Regions from separate parts of the Pseudomonas sp. H3_E04 genome, predicted to be linked through region 3. Evidence: predicted binding sites of a transcription regulator. Region 3 holds the regulator's gene; each other region holds the start of a gene.
What was found. Region 3 encodes sigma-54, which starts transcription at its own class of promoters, with help from an activator protein. Its sites were predicted from a motif close to ANTGGCATNNANNTTGCTNT; they were not measured.

Region 1: a site for sigma-54 is predicted at 2,617-2,636, ahead of AB4N53_RS02245 (CmpA/NrtA family ABC transporter substrate-binding protein). Genes of this name have one in related genera too.
Region 2: a site for sigma-54 is predicted at 3,268-3,287, ahead of glnK (P-II family nitrogen regulator). Genes of this name have one in related genera too.

The regions. Positions count from the first base shown of each region.
Region 1 is NZ_CP162797.1:468,035-473,027, forward strand. It holds gene AB4N53_RS02235 (nitrate/nitrite transporter) at 1-381, opposite strand, end outside; gene AB4N53_RS02240 (ANTAR domain-containing response regulator) at 703-1,278, opposite strand; gene AB4N53_RS02245 (CmpA/NrtA family ABC transporter substrate-binding protein) at 1,294-2,505, opposite strand; gene AB4N53_RS02250 (quinone-dependent dihydroorotate dehydrogenase) at 2,724-3,746, shown strand; gene rmf (ribosome modulation factor) at 3,986-4,201, opposite strand; gene rlmKL (bifunctional 23S rRNA (guanine(2069)-N(7))-methyltransferase RlmK/23S rRNA (guanine(2445)-N(2))-methyltransferase RlmL) at 4,732-4,993, shown strand, end outside.
Region 2 is NZ_CP162797.1:4,151,843-4,156,835, forward strand. It holds gene AB4N53_RS18840 (HAD family hydrolase) at 1-112, shown strand, start outside; gene sutA (transcriptional regulator SutA) at 302-628, opposite strand; gene AB4N53_RS18850 (secondary thiamine-phosphate synthase enzyme YjbQ) at 730-1,155, opposite strand; gene AB4N53_RS18855 (ammonium transporter) at 1,371-2,708, opposite strand; gene glnK (P-II family nitrogen regulator) at 2,746-3,084, opposite strand; gene AB4N53_RS18865 (accessory factor UbiK family protein) at 3,479-3,739, shown strand; gene AB4N53_RS18870 (hypothetical protein) at 4,277-4,474, shown strand; gene AB4N53_RS18875 (YifB family Mg chelatase-like AAA ATPase) at 4,620-4,993, shown strand, end outside.
Region 3 is NZ_CP162797.1:5,362,256-5,367,248, forward strand. It holds gene rapZ (RNase adapter RapZ) at 1-611, opposite strand, end outside; gene ptsN (PTS IIA-like nitrogen regulatory protein PtsN) at 614-1,078, opposite strand; gene hpf (ribosome hibernation-promoting factor, HPF/YfiA family) at 1,091-1,399, opposite strand; gene AB4N53_RS24080 (RNA polymerase factor sigma-54) at 1,473-2,963, opposite strand; gene lptB (LPS export ABC transporter ATP-binding protein) at 3,130-3,855, opposite strand; gene lptA (lipopolysaccharide transport periplasmic protein LptA) at 3,855-4,400, opposite strand; gene lptC (LPS export ABC transporter periplasmic protein LptC) at 4,387-4,959, opposite strand; gene AB4N53_RS24100 (KdsC family phosphatase) at 4,968-4,993, opposite strand, start outside.

The DNA.
Region 1 (4,993 bases), 1.0 Mb from region 3:
CGAGGCCAGCGGCAGGGCCACGGCGAACGACGCGCCGGCCATGCCGAGGAACAGGCCGAGGATCAGCGCCTGTTCGTAACTGTGAATACCCAGTTTCCAGGCACCGAACAACGCGCAGATGACGATGACCTGGCCGATCAGCCCGGCGGTCTTCGGCGACAAGCGATCAGCGAGCATGCCCATGGCGAAGCGCAACACCGCGCCGGCGAGAATTGGCGTGGCGACGACGAGGCCGCGTTGCTGGGTGGTCAGGTGCAGGTCGGCGGCAATCTGCACCGCCAGCGGGCCGAGCAGGTACCAGACCATGAAGCTCAGGTCGAAATACAGAAAGGCCGCGAACAGGGTCGGGGTATGGCCGGATTTCCAGAAGCTTGAATTCATCGCGCACCTCGGCTGAAAAGAGTCTCGAAAGGAGTCATGCACAGCAGGTGGAGCGCCTCACGGCCGCACCACCGGCCCCGCTCTGTGGGGCCAAAACGCAAAAACGCCGCTACCTGATTCGCCGAGGGGCGAATGGGGTGAGCGACGTCTTTGTCGTAGGTGGGGCAACCGCCGTTGGTTACCTGTGCGGTTTACATAGCGAGATTTGTGCCAAGGCTTGAAAAGATCGCAGCCTCGTTGCACTCGTCAGCTCCTACAGGAGGGGGCGGTCATTTGTAGGAGCTGACGAGTGCAACGAGGCTGCGATCTTTTGATCTTCAATCAGCCCAGCAACTCGCTCATGGCAATGATCTGCTCCGCCACCTGAATCAGCTTCTGCTGGCGGCTCATGGCCTGGCGGCGCATCAGCGTATAGGCCTCTTCCTCGTTGCAGTCCTTCATCTTCATCAGCAAACCCTTGGCCAGCTCGATGCGCTTGCGCTCGGCCAGTTGCTGGTCACGGGCCTGCAATTGCGCGCGCAAAGCCTGGTCACTCTCGAAGCGCGCCATCGCCACATCGAGAATCGGCTGCAAACGCTGTGCGTGAATGCCTTCGACAATGTAGGCACTGACCCCGGACTTGATCGCCTGACGCATCACCCCCGGGTCATGTTCGTCGGTAAACATCACGATCGGCCGGGGCTGGTCGCGGCTGACCAGTACCACTTGCTCCATGACATCGCGGCTCGGTGACTCGGTATCGATCAGGATCACGTCCGGGCGCACCGTTTCGACGCGCGCCGGCAGGTCGATGGTCAGGCCGGACTCGTCGATCACTTCGAAGCCGGCCTCGCTCAGCGCCGCTTTCAGGCGTCCGACTTTTTTCGCGGTATCGTTGATCAGCAGAATGCGCAACATGTTCGCGGTCTCCTGTCAGCGCTGGGCGAGAAGGGGGGCGGCGTCGTTCAGGGCATGCAGTTTGAAACTGCGCGCATAGCCCGCCGGATCGCTGCCGTCCCAGACCTTGCCGTCGAGCAACTGGCTGCTGCGCAGGTCTGCGCAGGAAGTGGCGACACCGACAGCACTCGCTGCCTCACGGTACAGATCCAGACGTTGAACCTGACGGGCGACGGCCAGATACTCCGGATCCTCGCGCAACAGACCCCAGCGACGGAATTGGGTCATGAACCACATGCCGTCGGAAAGGTAGGGCAGATTGACCTCGCCCTCGCCATGAAAACGCAGCGCATGCGGATCCTGCCAGCGATTGCCGAGGCCATCGGCGTAGTCGCCCATAAAGCGCGGTTCGATGCACGCGGCGGGAGTGTCGAGGTATTCCGCAGCGCTGAGCAATTGTGCGGTGCTGCGGCGGTTTTCCGGGCTTTCTTCAATAAAGCGGCTGGCCTCAAGAATGGCCATGACCAGGGCGCGCGCGGTGTTGGGATACTGCTCGACGAATTCGCGCGTGCAGCCGAGGACTTTTTCCGGGTGGTCGGGCCAGATGCTCTGGCTGGTCGCCAAGGTGAAGCCGAGATCCTGTTGCACGGCGCTGGCCGCCCACGGCTCGCCGACGCAAAAGCCGTCGATGCGCCCGGCTTGCAGGTGCGCCACCATTTGTGGCGGCGGCACCACCACGCTGTCGACGTCCTGCAACGGATGAATGCCCTGGCTCGCGAGCCAGTAATAAAGCCACATCGCGTGAGTGCCGGTGGGGAAGGTCTGGGCAAAGGTCAGTTTTGCGCGGCTTTGGTGCACGTGCCGGTCGAGCGCTTCAGGACTGTTCACGCCAGCCTGTTGCAAGCCATGGGACAGGTTCAGGCTCTGGCCATTCTGGTTCAGGCCCATCAGCACCGCCATGTCGGTCGGGGCGACGCCGCCGATGCCAAGGTGTACCGCATAAATCAGCCCGTACAGGCTGTGCGCGGCATCCAGTTCGCCGCTGACCAGTTTGTCGCGCAGGTTGGCCCATGACGCCTGGCGCTTGAGGTTCAGGGTCAGGCCGTAGGGCTGGGCGAAGCCCTGGGTGGCGGCGACCACCACCGAGGCGCAGTCGCTCAGCGCCATGAAGCCGAGATTGATCGCACTTTTTTCCGGCGCATCGCTGCCGTTGACCCAGGCCAGAGGCCCCAAGGACGTTTCGTTCATACGCTACCTCAAAAAAAACGCCGTCCCGGATTCTGCGCAGGCAAAACCCGGGGACGACGCCATTGTCCTGGCCTGCGCGCCGTCATTGGTCGGCAGACTGATGAGCAGGGCGGTGCAAGGCATATGCCAGTCGCCTGATTCGCGCAGGCGCCTCGCGCCGGGGGACGATGCCCGGCTATAATCGCCGCCTCTTTTCGCCGCCCGAGTCATTGCCGCCCATGTACACCCTGGCCCGTCAGCTGTTGTTCAAACTTTCCCCGGAAACCTCCCACGATCTGTCGCTGGATCTGATCGGCGCGGGTGGACGTTTGGGCCTCAACGGCTTGCTGTGCAAGGCGCCGGCGAAAATGCCGGTGACCGTCATGGGGCTGGAGTTTCCGAACCCGGTAGGGCTGGCGGCAGGTCTGGACAAGAACGGCGCGGCCATCGACGGCTTTGCGCAACTGGGTTTCGGCTTTGTCGAAATCGGCACCGTGACCCCGCGTCCGCAGCCGGGCAACCCGAAACCACGGATCTTCCGCCTGCCGGAAGCCGAGGCGATCATCAACCGCATGGGCTTCAACAACCTTGGCGTGGATAACCTGCTGGCGCGGGTCGCTGCGGCAAAATACAAAGGCGTGCTGGGCATCAATATCGGCAAGAACTTCGACACCCCGGTCGAGCGTGCGGTCGACGATTACCTGATCTGCCTGGACAAGGTTTACGCCCACGCCAGCTACGTCACCGTCAATGTCAGCTCGCCAAACACCCCGGGCCTGCGCAGCCTGCAGTTCGGTGATTCGCTCAAGCAATTGCTCGCTGATCTGGCCACACGCCGCGCCGAACTGGCGTTGCGTCACGGCAAGCATGTGCCGCTGGCGATCAAGATCGCGCCGGACATGACCGACGAAGAAACTGCGCAGGTTGCCCAGGCGTTGATCGAAACCGGCATGGACGCGGTCATCGCCACCAACACTACCCTGAGCCGTGTCGGTGTCGAAGGCATGGAGCATGGCGACGAGGCGGGCGGTCTGTCCGGCGCGCCGGTGCGTGAGAAGAGCACCAATACCGTGAAGGTCCTGGCGGGCGAATTGGCCGGGCGTTTGCCGATCATTGCTGCGGGCGGGATTACCGAAGGTAAACATGCAGCGGAGAAGATCACCGCCGGTGCAAGCCTGGTGCAGATCTATTCGGGCTTCATCTACAAAGGCCCGGCGCTGATTCGTGAATCGGTGGATGCGATCGCTGCGTTGCGCAAATAACCCGGTCCCCGTAGGAGCTGCCGAAGGCTGCGATCTTTTGATCTTGCTTTTGATTCTAAAAAAACAAGATCAAAAGATCGCAGCCTTCGGCAGCTCCTACACGAGATATGTGTCAGCCACACCGGCATTAAAAAGGGCTCCTCGAAGGAGCCCCTGGGCCGTAGCCCGCCGTCCGGGAAGGACGTGCGTGGTTAATTCAATGCAGATTCAGATTGTCGTGTCGGAATAAATGCCCTGTGTCAGCCGACGGCGTGAAGTTCGTTGAGTCTGTGGATTCCCGCAGTGCCGGTCATACCGTCCCAGTTGTCGCCGCGTCCTTCTCGCCAGCCGTTGATCCAGGCTTGACGTACCGACGGTAGAGTAAATGGGCAAAGCTCACGGGATTTGCCACCAACGCCATATTGATATCCGCGCAAAAATGCTCTTTCCAACGGATCACGCTTAAGTCTTCTCATAGGGTGTTTCCCTCACTTGTTGACTGTAGTGTCGCGTTGACCTCAATTGAGGTCTGGCAGAAAAAACCTGCCATCGTGCGGCTCGCTGCCGGCGTGGCGAGCCAAGGTGTTGACGCCGTTGCGACGTCAACCTGTGCTCAGTTCTAACCAATGAGTCACATCGAGGGAATGATCGTTTTGTCATAAGCACGTAACGGAAAGGATGCTATGGCGATAAGTAACTGCGTATTTATTCAACGATCATTGCGCAAACCCCGGTATGATCGGCGCCCCGCTGACTCAGGGGGTTAATCCTTTAGTGAGAATGACCCACGTTTGCGCTTGGGTAATATTCGACGAAGGGTCGCTTTCAGTCTTTTTGTTGCACCAACTTTTTTATCTGTCCCGGCATCTAAGCTCTTTTAACCCGAGCAGCGGGGATGGAACGGCACACCTTCGTGCCACGCGGGCGCTCTTTCAGAAAAGCGCCTGATTGAAAACCGGGTCGGCAATGCGTTGTCGGCCCACTAGCCAAAGGCTCTGGAATTACCATGTCCGATCGTTTCGAACTCTTCCTCACTTGCCCCAAAGGCCTTGAAGGCCTGCTCATCGAGGAAGCCGTCGGGCTTGGCCTTGAAGAAGCGCGCGAGCACACCTCCGCCGTGCGTGGCATGGCGACCATGGAAACCGCCTATCGCCTGTGCCTCTGGTCGCGTCTGGCCAACCGCGTGTTGCTGGTGCTCAAGCGTTTCCCGATGAAGGACGCCGAAGACCTTTACCACGGCGTGCTCGACATCGACTGGCAGGATCACA
Region 2 (4,993 bases), 1.2 Mb from region 3:
GTTCAACCCGACGGGCAAGGTGTGGGAAGCGGAGCGCTTGCCGGATGCGCAGATTCGCAGCCTCACGGAACTGCCAGCCGTCCTCGCACGCTGGAATTCCTCCTCGAACTGATCTACAGCCCTGTGGGAGCGAGCCTGCTCGCGAATGCGATGTGTCATCCAACATGTATGTCGGCTGACATGCCCTCTTCGCGAGCAGGCTCGCTCCCACAGGGGACTGCATTTGTTTTCAACGGATTTATTTCAGGCATGAAAAAGCCCGCAGCGACGGCGGGCTTTTTCAGCAAGCGAGCGACGCGCCTCAGATAGGGCGGCTGCCGTACTTGTTGTCCGGCTTCTTGGGCGGATCGGCGACCACGTTGGCCTCCACTTCCTGCACCTTGCCGCCGCGCGCAAGGAATTCTTCCATGGCCTTGGCCAGGGCGTCACGCTCCTTGTTCTTGGCTTCGATGCTCGGCAACTCATCGACCGATACCGCAGCCTTGGCTTTGCCTTTGGCAGCCGGGGCCGGCGTGTCGTCACCACCATCGTCTTCGGCAACGTCTTCCGCTGCCGCTTCCAGGCCTTCCTCGGCCTCGTCTTCGTCGCCTACTTCGAGGTCGTCGTTTTCCAGATCATCGTCGCTCATGTTCTACCTCATGACTTGCCAAAAGCAGATTAGTTATAGACCAGCTTTGGCGGCTGTCGAAGCCGCCGTTGAAAAATCTTCTGCCGCTGCCCGGCAGCGGCTCATGCCTGTTCACCGTGCAAGGTGGCGAGGACTTTACGGGCACCGCCATGATCACGGTGCTCGCCCAGATAAATCCCTTGCCAGGTACCCACTGCCAGCCGTCCAGCCGCAACCGGCAGACTGATCTGGCAACCGAGCACGCTGGCCTTGAAGTGCGCCGGGAGATCATCCGGGCCTTCGTCGTTGTGCTCGTAGTCGTCCGTTCCTTGTGGGATCAGACGATTGAAAAATCGTTCGAAGTCGCGACGAACTGCCGGATCGGCGTTCTCGTTGATGGTCAACGACGCCGACGTGTGCTGCAGCCACAAATGCAACAGACCGACCCGACAGGTCCTGAGTTCAGGCAAGCCTGCGAGCAACTCGTCCGTCACCAGATGAAACCCCCGGGGCCTTGCCCGCAGGGTTATCAGAGTCTGTTGCCACATACAGTTCTCCGCTCGTTCGGGGCGCATTCTAGCGTGCTCTGAAAAAAAACAAAGGCCCTAATATTCCTGCAGCGATGTAAGCGATTGCCCGCAGAAAAAGCCTCGTCGTAAAGACGACCAAAGCCGTAAGAAAAATCCTTTCAGCCGCTCCTTGAATGACAAATCCCGGACAAAAAAATGCCCGGCGAACCGGGCAATTTTTTTATCGCGCGTACTTACAGGTTGTAGCCGCGTTCGTTGTGTTGTGCCAGATCGAGGCCGACCGACTCTTCTTCCTCGGTTACACGCAGACCCATGACGGCGTCCAGCACCTTGAGGATGATGAAGGTGACGATCGCGGTGTAGATCACCGTGAAGCCGACGCCTTTGATCTGAATCCAGACCTGCGCGCCAATGTCAGTCACGGTGCCAAAGCCGCCCAGTGCCGGTGCGGCAAACACACCGGTGAGGATCGCGCCGAGGATACCGCCGATGCCGTGCACGCCGAAGGCGTCCAGGGAATCGTCATAGCCGAGTTTGCGTTTCAGGGTGGTGGCGCAGAAGAAGCACACCACGCCTGCGGCAAGACCGATCACCAGTGCACCCATCGGGCCTACGGTGCCAGCGGCTGGAGTGATCGCGACCAGACCGGCGACCACACCCGAAGCAATACCCAGTGCGCTTGGCTTGCCGTGGGTGACCCACTCGGCAAACATCCAGCCCAGTGCCGCAGCGGCAGTGGCGATCTGGGTAACCAGCATGGCCATACCGGCAGTGCCGTTGGCAGCAGCAGCGGAACCGGCGTTGAAGCCGAACCAGCCGACCCACAGCATCGCCGCGCCCATCAGCGTGTAGCCGAGGTTATGCGGAGCCATTGGTGTGGTCGGGAAGCCTTTGCGCTTGCCCAGTACCAGGCACGCCACCAGACCGGCGATACCGGCGTTGATGTGCACCACGGTGCCACCGGCGAAGTCGAGCACGCCCCAGTCCCACATCAGGCCGCCGTTACCGGACCAGACCATGTGCGCGATCGGTGCATAAACCAGAGTGAACCAGATGCCCATGAAGATCAGCATCGCAGAGAACTTCATGCGCTCGGCGAACGCACCGACGATCAGCGCCGGGGTGATGATCGCGAAGGTCATCTGGAAGGTGATGAACACCGCCTCGGGGAACAGCGCCGCCGGGCCGGTGATGCTCGAAGGCGTGACACCGGCGAGGAACGCCTTGCCCATGCCGCCGAAGAACGAATTGAAGTTGACGACGCCCTGCTCCATGCCGGTAGTGTCGAAGGCAATGCTGTAGCCATAAATGACCCACAGGATGCTGATCAGACCGGTAATGGCGAAGCACTGCATCAGCACGGAAAGAATGTTTTTCGAGCGAACCATACCGCCGTAGAACAGCGCCAGGCCGGGGATGGTCATGAACAGCACGAGCGCTGTCGAGGTAAGCATCCAGGCGGTGTCGCCGGAATTGAGGACTGGCGCTGCCACTTCGTCTGCCGCCATGGCGATGCCGGGCATTACGATGGACAACAGGGCGCCTAGCCCTGCGAATTTACGCAGAGTCATATTGTTTTCTCCTGGGGCGTTGGGTTTGTGGCGGCGCTTAGATCGCGTCGGTATCGGTTTCGCCGGTACGGATGCGGATCGCCTGTTCCAGATTGACCACGAAGATCTTGCCGTCACCGATCTTGCCGGTGTTGGCCGCCTTGGTTATCGCCTCGATAACCCGATCCAGATCCTTGTCGTCGATGGCCACGTCGATTTTCACCTTGGGCAGAAAATCGACCACATATTCCGCGCCGCGATACAGCTCGGTGTGACCCTTCTGCCGGCCGAAGCCTTTGACTTCAGTAACGGTAATGCCCTGCACGCCGATTTCGGACAGCGACTCGCGCACGTCGTCCAACTTGAACGGCTTGATGATGGCAGTGACTAGCTTCATGAAACTCTCTCCCGAATTGGTGGACTTGCCCCAGGAAAACAAACCCGTCTCAAGTCTAAGCGCAGTGCCTGGCTTTGTAACGCATCGTTGACGCCAGCTAACCGCATCAGACGAAACTCCCCGCTTCGTCTGCCGCACTGCATTCGTCACAGCGACTGCATCAGTGCATGGGTCGAGGGTGACTAAGCAGAAACCTTGCCAGCTCGGCAAAAACCCTGCATTTCAATCTCTTGGCCCGTGTTGCACGCGCTCGGGCAGAAAAGCTTTTGCCGATACGCACAACAACGGTGCGCCACCGTCCGTCCCCCTGCGCGAAAAGCGTGCATCCGTGCAACGGGATTGACTATAGACACTGCGTGATACACTGCCGGCCATTGTTTCCAGGACATTTCCCATGCTCGCGCCCAAAGACTTCCTCGACGCCCTGAGCGGCACCGCCTCCCGCCTGTTCAGCGGCGACACGCCACTGCCGAAAGCCGAAATCGAAAGCCAGTTCAAAATGCTGCTGCAGAGTGCCTTCAGCAAACTTGATCTGGTCAGCCGGGAAGAGTTTGATAGTCAGATGGTGGTGCTGGCGCGCACCCGTGCACGGCTTGAGAGTCTGGAAGCGAAGGTTGCCGAGATGGAAGCGAAGCTGACACCGCCCGCGGAATAACCCGCGTCCCCTGTAGGAGCTGCCGAAGGCTGCGATCTTTTGATCTTCAGCCCTTCAACCATCCCCGCAACCTCCTACAACCTGCACCACTGCCATCCGATTGCGCCGAAAGCCCAGGTTTCCAAGCTCATCTGATGCTGAATGTTCAGCAGCGGGTTTGGCGACCTGGACAGCTTAAGGTGCACGACAACCCATCAGGTCATCCCCACCAACATCCCACCACAAGCGAACACCCACACCTGAGCCTGCTCAGTTGGCCGGACATGACGTTGGGTTTGTTGCACTATTCAGAACCTCGCCCGGATGAATCAGGCGCATACCATTGCGGTCCATTTTTCGCCTCCAGAGGCTGTGTTGAGTGGCCAAACTGGAGCATCCGACTCCGCGATACAAGACAGTCGAAAACCTTTCACCGACGTCCTACAACTATTAGCGCATGGCCCTGCAAAAATTAGCGTCTGCGCCTGATTACGCGACTCTTCCTCCTTGTACTACGGTGGCCAACCAAGCATCTGTCACCCAAAAAACGAGGCCTCAATGAAAGACAAAAAGAGAAGGGCAAAGCTAGAACAGATTGTTGGATATCACGCTGAAGCACTTCGGTTAGCCGGAGGTATTTCAGCCAATCAGCGTCGTTTTATTGAGGTAGCGGCCAAGTACTGTAACGAACTCGAACCGGACGGTTGGCTGGCCGGGGGAGGAAGCCAAGTGAAAAATCCCGAAGAAGAAAACTAATGCAGCGTCTCTACTGACCGTGGAGGGCAACTTGGCAACATCCAGTGAAGGTTTACCCTTGCATCGGTGCCACTTGGGCTCGCTCTCCCGACTACCCTTCAAAAACCCGCAGGAAGCGGCTCCCGATTCAGCTCAAGGAACGACCATGTCCCTCTCCATTGTCCACAGCCGCGCCCAGGTTGGCGTGGAAGCTCCAGCCGTCACTGTCGAAGTCCACCTGGCCAACGGCCTGCCGTCGCTGACCATGGTCGGCCTGCCTGAAGCGGCGGTGAAGGAAAGCAAGGATCGGGTGCGCAGTGCGATCATCAATTCCGGGCTGCAATTTCCGGCGCGGCGGATCACCTTGAATCTGGCGCCGGCGGATCTGCCCAAGGATGGCGGACGCTTCGATCTGGCGATTGCCTTGGGGATTTTGTCGGCCAGTGTGCAGGTGCCCTGCCTGACGCTGGACGATGTGGAATGTCTGGGTGAGTTGGCGCTGTCAGGTGCCGTGCGGCCGGTGCGTGGTGTGCTGCCGGC
Region 3 (4,993 bases):
GACTGCGCACGGAGCTCCGGTTTCCAGTACGGGTTGGGCAGGCAGCGCACGTCGAAGACCAGGTCAGCATCGACCGGCATGCCGCGCTTGAAGCCAAATGATTCAACCAGAAACGCAGTACCGGGTTCCGGCTGATTCAGCAGGCGCAGCTTCAGGGTGTCGCGAAGCTGATAGAGGTTCAGGCTGGTGGTGTTGATTTTCAGGTCGGCCAAATCGGCGATCGGGCCGAGCAGGGCGCTTTCATCATGAATTGCTTCAGCCAGTGAGCGATTGGCGTTACTCAACGGGTGGCGACGACGGGTCTCGGAAAAACGCTTGAGCAGGGTTTCCTCGTCGGCGTCCAGATACAGCACATCGCACTTGATGTGTTTGGCGCGCACGTCTTCGAGCAATTCAGGGAAGCGTGACAGATGGCTCGGCAGGTTGCGTGCGTCGATCGACACGGCGACCAGCGGCTGCGCCAGCTCCGTGTGAATCAGCGCCCGCTCGGCCAGTTCCGGCAGCAAACCGGCCGGCAGATTGTCGATGCAGTAGTAGCCGTTGTCCTCAAGGACATTCAGGGCGGTACTTTTACCCGAGCCCGAACGGCCACTGACAATGATCAAACGCATGATTAGTGCCCGTTCTGCTCGTCCAGTACAACCTGGAACAAGGCTTCATTGCTCGGAGCGCTGCGCAATTTGTCGCGCACTTCCTTGCGGTCGAGCATGCTGGCGATCTGGCGCAGCAACTCCAGATGCGCATCGGTCGCGGCTTCCGGGACCAGCAGCACAAACAACAGGTCAACCGGGGCGCCGTCGATGGCGTCGAAATCGATCGGGGCTTCGAGGTGCAACAGGGCGCTCACCGGTCCCGCGCAGCCCTTGAGGCGGCAGTGGGGGATGGCGATGCCGTTGCCAAAACCGGTGGAGCCGAGTTTTTCACGGGCGATCAGCGCCTCGAAAACATCCTGCATCGCCAGATCCGGCACTTCGCGGTGGATCAGGTTGGCAATTTGTTCGAGGGCTTTTTTCTTGCTGCCGCCCGGCGCGTTCACCTGGGAACGGCCGGGGGTCAGGATGGTTTCAAGTCGGATCATGGGATAGGGGTGTTAACGACCGGTTGCGCCCTGGAGGAGGCTCTGGGTCTTTTCCTTATGCTTTTTGAGTTGGCGATCCAGCTTGTCGGTGAGTGAGTCGATCGCAGCGTACATGTCGGTATCTTCTGCGTTGGCGACCACTTCGCTGCCGGGGATATGCAAGGTGGCTTCGATCTTCTGCTTCAGCTTTTCGACGCACATCGTGACTTGCACGTTGGTGATCTTGTCGAAATGTCGCTCCAGTCGTTGGAGTTTTTCCTCGATGTAGGAACGCAGAGGTTGGGTCACTTCCAGTTGGTGTCCACTGATGTTGACTTGCATACAGCTTCTCCTTCGTTGCCAGTGCATAAAGCGGCAGGCCGAAAAGCCTGCCACTGGAACGCTGTAACGTGGCTTACATCAACCGCTTGCGTTCGCTCGAAGGCGCGATTCCGAGGGATTCGCGGTACTTGGCGACGGTGCGGCGAGCCACCTGAATGCCTTGTGCCTCCAGTAAACCAGCGATCTTGCTGTCACTCAACGGCTTTTTCTGATTTTCCGCGGCGACCAGTTTCTTGATGATCGCGCGAATCGCCGTGGACGAGCATTCGCCGCCTTCGGAGGTGCTGACGTGGCTGGAGAAAAAGTATTTCAGCTCATAAATACCGCGCGGGGTATGCATGAACTTTTGCGTGGTCACCCGGGAAATCGTCGATTCGTGCATGCCGACCGCTTCGGCGATGTCATGCAGCACCAGCGGCTTCATCGCTTCGTCGCCGTATTCGAGGAAACCGCGCTGATGTTCGACGATCTGCGTGGCCACTTTCATCAGGGTTTCGTTGCGGCTCTGCAGGCTCTTGATGAACCAGCGGGCTTCCTGCAGCTGGTTGCGCATGAAAGTGTTGTCGGCGCTGGTGTCGGCACGTTTCACAAAACCGGCGTACTGGGCGTTGACCCGCAGGCGTGGCACCGATTCCTGGTTCAGCTCGACCAGCCAGCGCTCGTTGTCCTTGCGCACGATCACATCGGGAATGACGTATTCGGCTTCGGTCGATTCGATCTGCGAGCCCGGACGCGGATTGAGGCTCTGTACCAGCTCGATGACCTGGCGCAGCTCGTCTTCCTTGAGCTTCATGCGGCGCATCAACTGGCTGTAATCGCGGCTGCCCAGCAGGTCGATGTAATCGGCGACGAGGCGCTTGGCCTCAGCCAGCCACGGTGTTTTGGCCGGCAACTGGCGAAGTTGCAGGAGCAGGCATTCGCTGAGGTTGCGGGCGCCGATCCCGGCGGGCTCAAATTGCTGGATGCGATGCAGGACGGCTTCGATTTCATCGAGCTCGATGTCCAGTTCCGGATCGAACGCTTCAAGAATTTCTTCGAGTGTTTCGTCCAGATAGCCCTGATTGTTGATGCAATCGATCAGAGTTACGGCGATCAAGCGATCGGTGTCGGACATCGGTGCCAGGTTCAGTTGCCACAGCAGATGGCTTTGCAGGCTCTCGCCGGCCGACGTGCGGGTGGTGAAATCCCACTCGTCGTCATCGCTGCTGGGCAGGCTGCTGGCGCTGGTCTGGTAGACGTCTTCCCACGCGGTATCCACGGGGAGTTCGTTAGGGATGCGTTCGTTCCATTCGCCATCCTCAAGGTTGTCCACCGTCGGAGCGGTTTCCTGATAGGAGGGTTCCTGTATTTCGGCGGACTTCTGTTCGGCGTTGTCGGCCAGAGGATCGGCGTTGTCGAAGTCGTCGCCTTCTTCCTGGCGCTCGAGCATCGGATTGGATTCCAGAGCCTCCTGGATCTCCTGTTGCAGGTCCAGGGTCGACAATTGGAGCAGACGGATGGCCTGTTGCAGCTGCGGTGTCATCGTCAGCTGCTGGCCCATTCTCAAGACTAGCGATGGTTTCATGGCAGGGGCTTAACACCTTATTCGCCGGCGCTTTGCGCCATACACTACAGGGCGCCGAAGCGCCAAACTTAAGCAAATTATATGCCTGAAACTGAAGTGTTTGCCTAGAGCGCTGTAACAATTAAAGCGGATAAATGCGCCTTGAATCGATACAGCGCTGTCGCGCTTACAGGCGGAACTCGTGACCCAGATACACTTCCTTGACCAGATCGTTGGCCAGGATGGTCTCGGCATCACCTTCGGCGATCAGTTGACCGTCGTTGACGATGTAAGCGGTTTCGCAGATATCCAGCGTTTCACGGACGTTGTGGTCGGTGATCAGCACACCGATGCCCTTGGCCTTGAGGTGGTGGATGATCTGCTTGATGTCGCCGACCGAGATCGGGTCGACACCGGCGAACGGTTCGTCGAGCAGGATGAATTTCGGCGCAGTGGCCAGGGCACGAGCGATTTCCACCCGGCGGCGCTCACCACCGGACAGGCTCATGCCGAGGTTGTCGCGGATGTGGCTGATGTGGAATTCCTGCAGCAGGCTTTCCAGCTCCTTGCGCCGGCCGGCCTTGTCGAGTTCCGGGCGGGTCTCGAGGATCGCCATGATGTTGTCGGCAACCGACAGTTTGCGGAAGATCGAAGCTTCTTGCGGCAGATAGCCGATACCGGCCTTGGCGCGGCCGTGCATCGGCTGGTGGCTGACGTCCAGGTCATCGATCAGCACACGGCCCTGATCTGCCTGCACCAGGCCAACGATCATGTAGAAGCACGTCGTCTTGCCGGCGCCGTTCGGGCCGAGCAGGCCGACGATCTGCCCGCTGTCGATCGACAGGCTGACGTCACGCACGACCTGGCGGCTTTTATAGGCCTTGGCCAGGTGCTGAGCTTTCAGAGTTGCCATTACTGGGATTTCTCTTCGGTTTTCTTCTTCGGCTGGATCACCATGTCGATGCGCGGACGCGATTCGGTGACCTTGCTGCCCGTGGCGCGACCGGCGCTGGCCAGTTTCTTCACGGTGTCGTAGACGATTTTCTCGCCCTGAGTGGTGTTGTTGTCCTTGTCGACAACCTTGGCCTTGTCGATCAGTACGACGCGGTTTTGCGCGGCATGGTACTGAATCGTCACACCCCAGCCCTGTACAGGCTTGGTGTCGCCAGCAGTCTGCATCTGTTCGAAGTAGGCGAGGTTGCCGACTGAAGTCACCACGTCGATATCACCGGTCGGGGTGCGGGTGATGGTCACGGTGTTGCCGGTGACCTTCATCGAACCCTGGGTAATGATCACGTCACCTTTATAGGTGGCGATGCCATTCTTGTCGTCCAGTTGGGCGTCGTCGGCCTGAATGCGGATAGGCTGCTGCTGATCGTTCGGCAGGGACCAGGCGCTCGCGCTTCCCAGTGCTGCGCCCAGACTGAGCAAAATAGGGAGGGTTTTAACGAGCCTCATACTGTCCTCTTACGTTCGATTGCAGGTGTATCCTGCTGTCCTTCAGGTACGCTTTCATTCCGACGCCAGTCGACACGCCACCAGCGCCCTCGATTCTAACGGGTTGCGCAGTCTGCGCATATTCCTGCTGCGGGAACACGGTCATGCGGGTGCTGGTGATCAGGGTGCCGCGCTTTTTCTCATCGGTGCGCTGCACGCGGACCGAATCGATCAATTCCACTTCGGTACCGCCCGAGTTCACTTCGCCGCGTTCACTGGTCACGTGCCAGGGGAAGTCGGTACCGCGATACATGTTCAAGTCAGGCTTGGTCACCAGGGTGACATCGGTCGCCTTGACGTGCTCGGCCTTGTCGGAAGTCATCTCGTACTGCACCTTGCCGTCGGGCAGGTACTGAATGGTGTGCGTGTTGGTCGCGTACCAGTCGATCGGATTCTCGGCGGTCGAGACCGGCGGCTTGTCGAGGAAACGCTCCGGGCTGATGTTCCAATAGCCGACCGCAGCGAAAATCGCCGCGATGCAGCCGAACAGCAGGAAGTTGCGAAACTTTTTGCTAAACATGGTCAGGCTCACAGGTACGCGGCGTTGGCCGCTT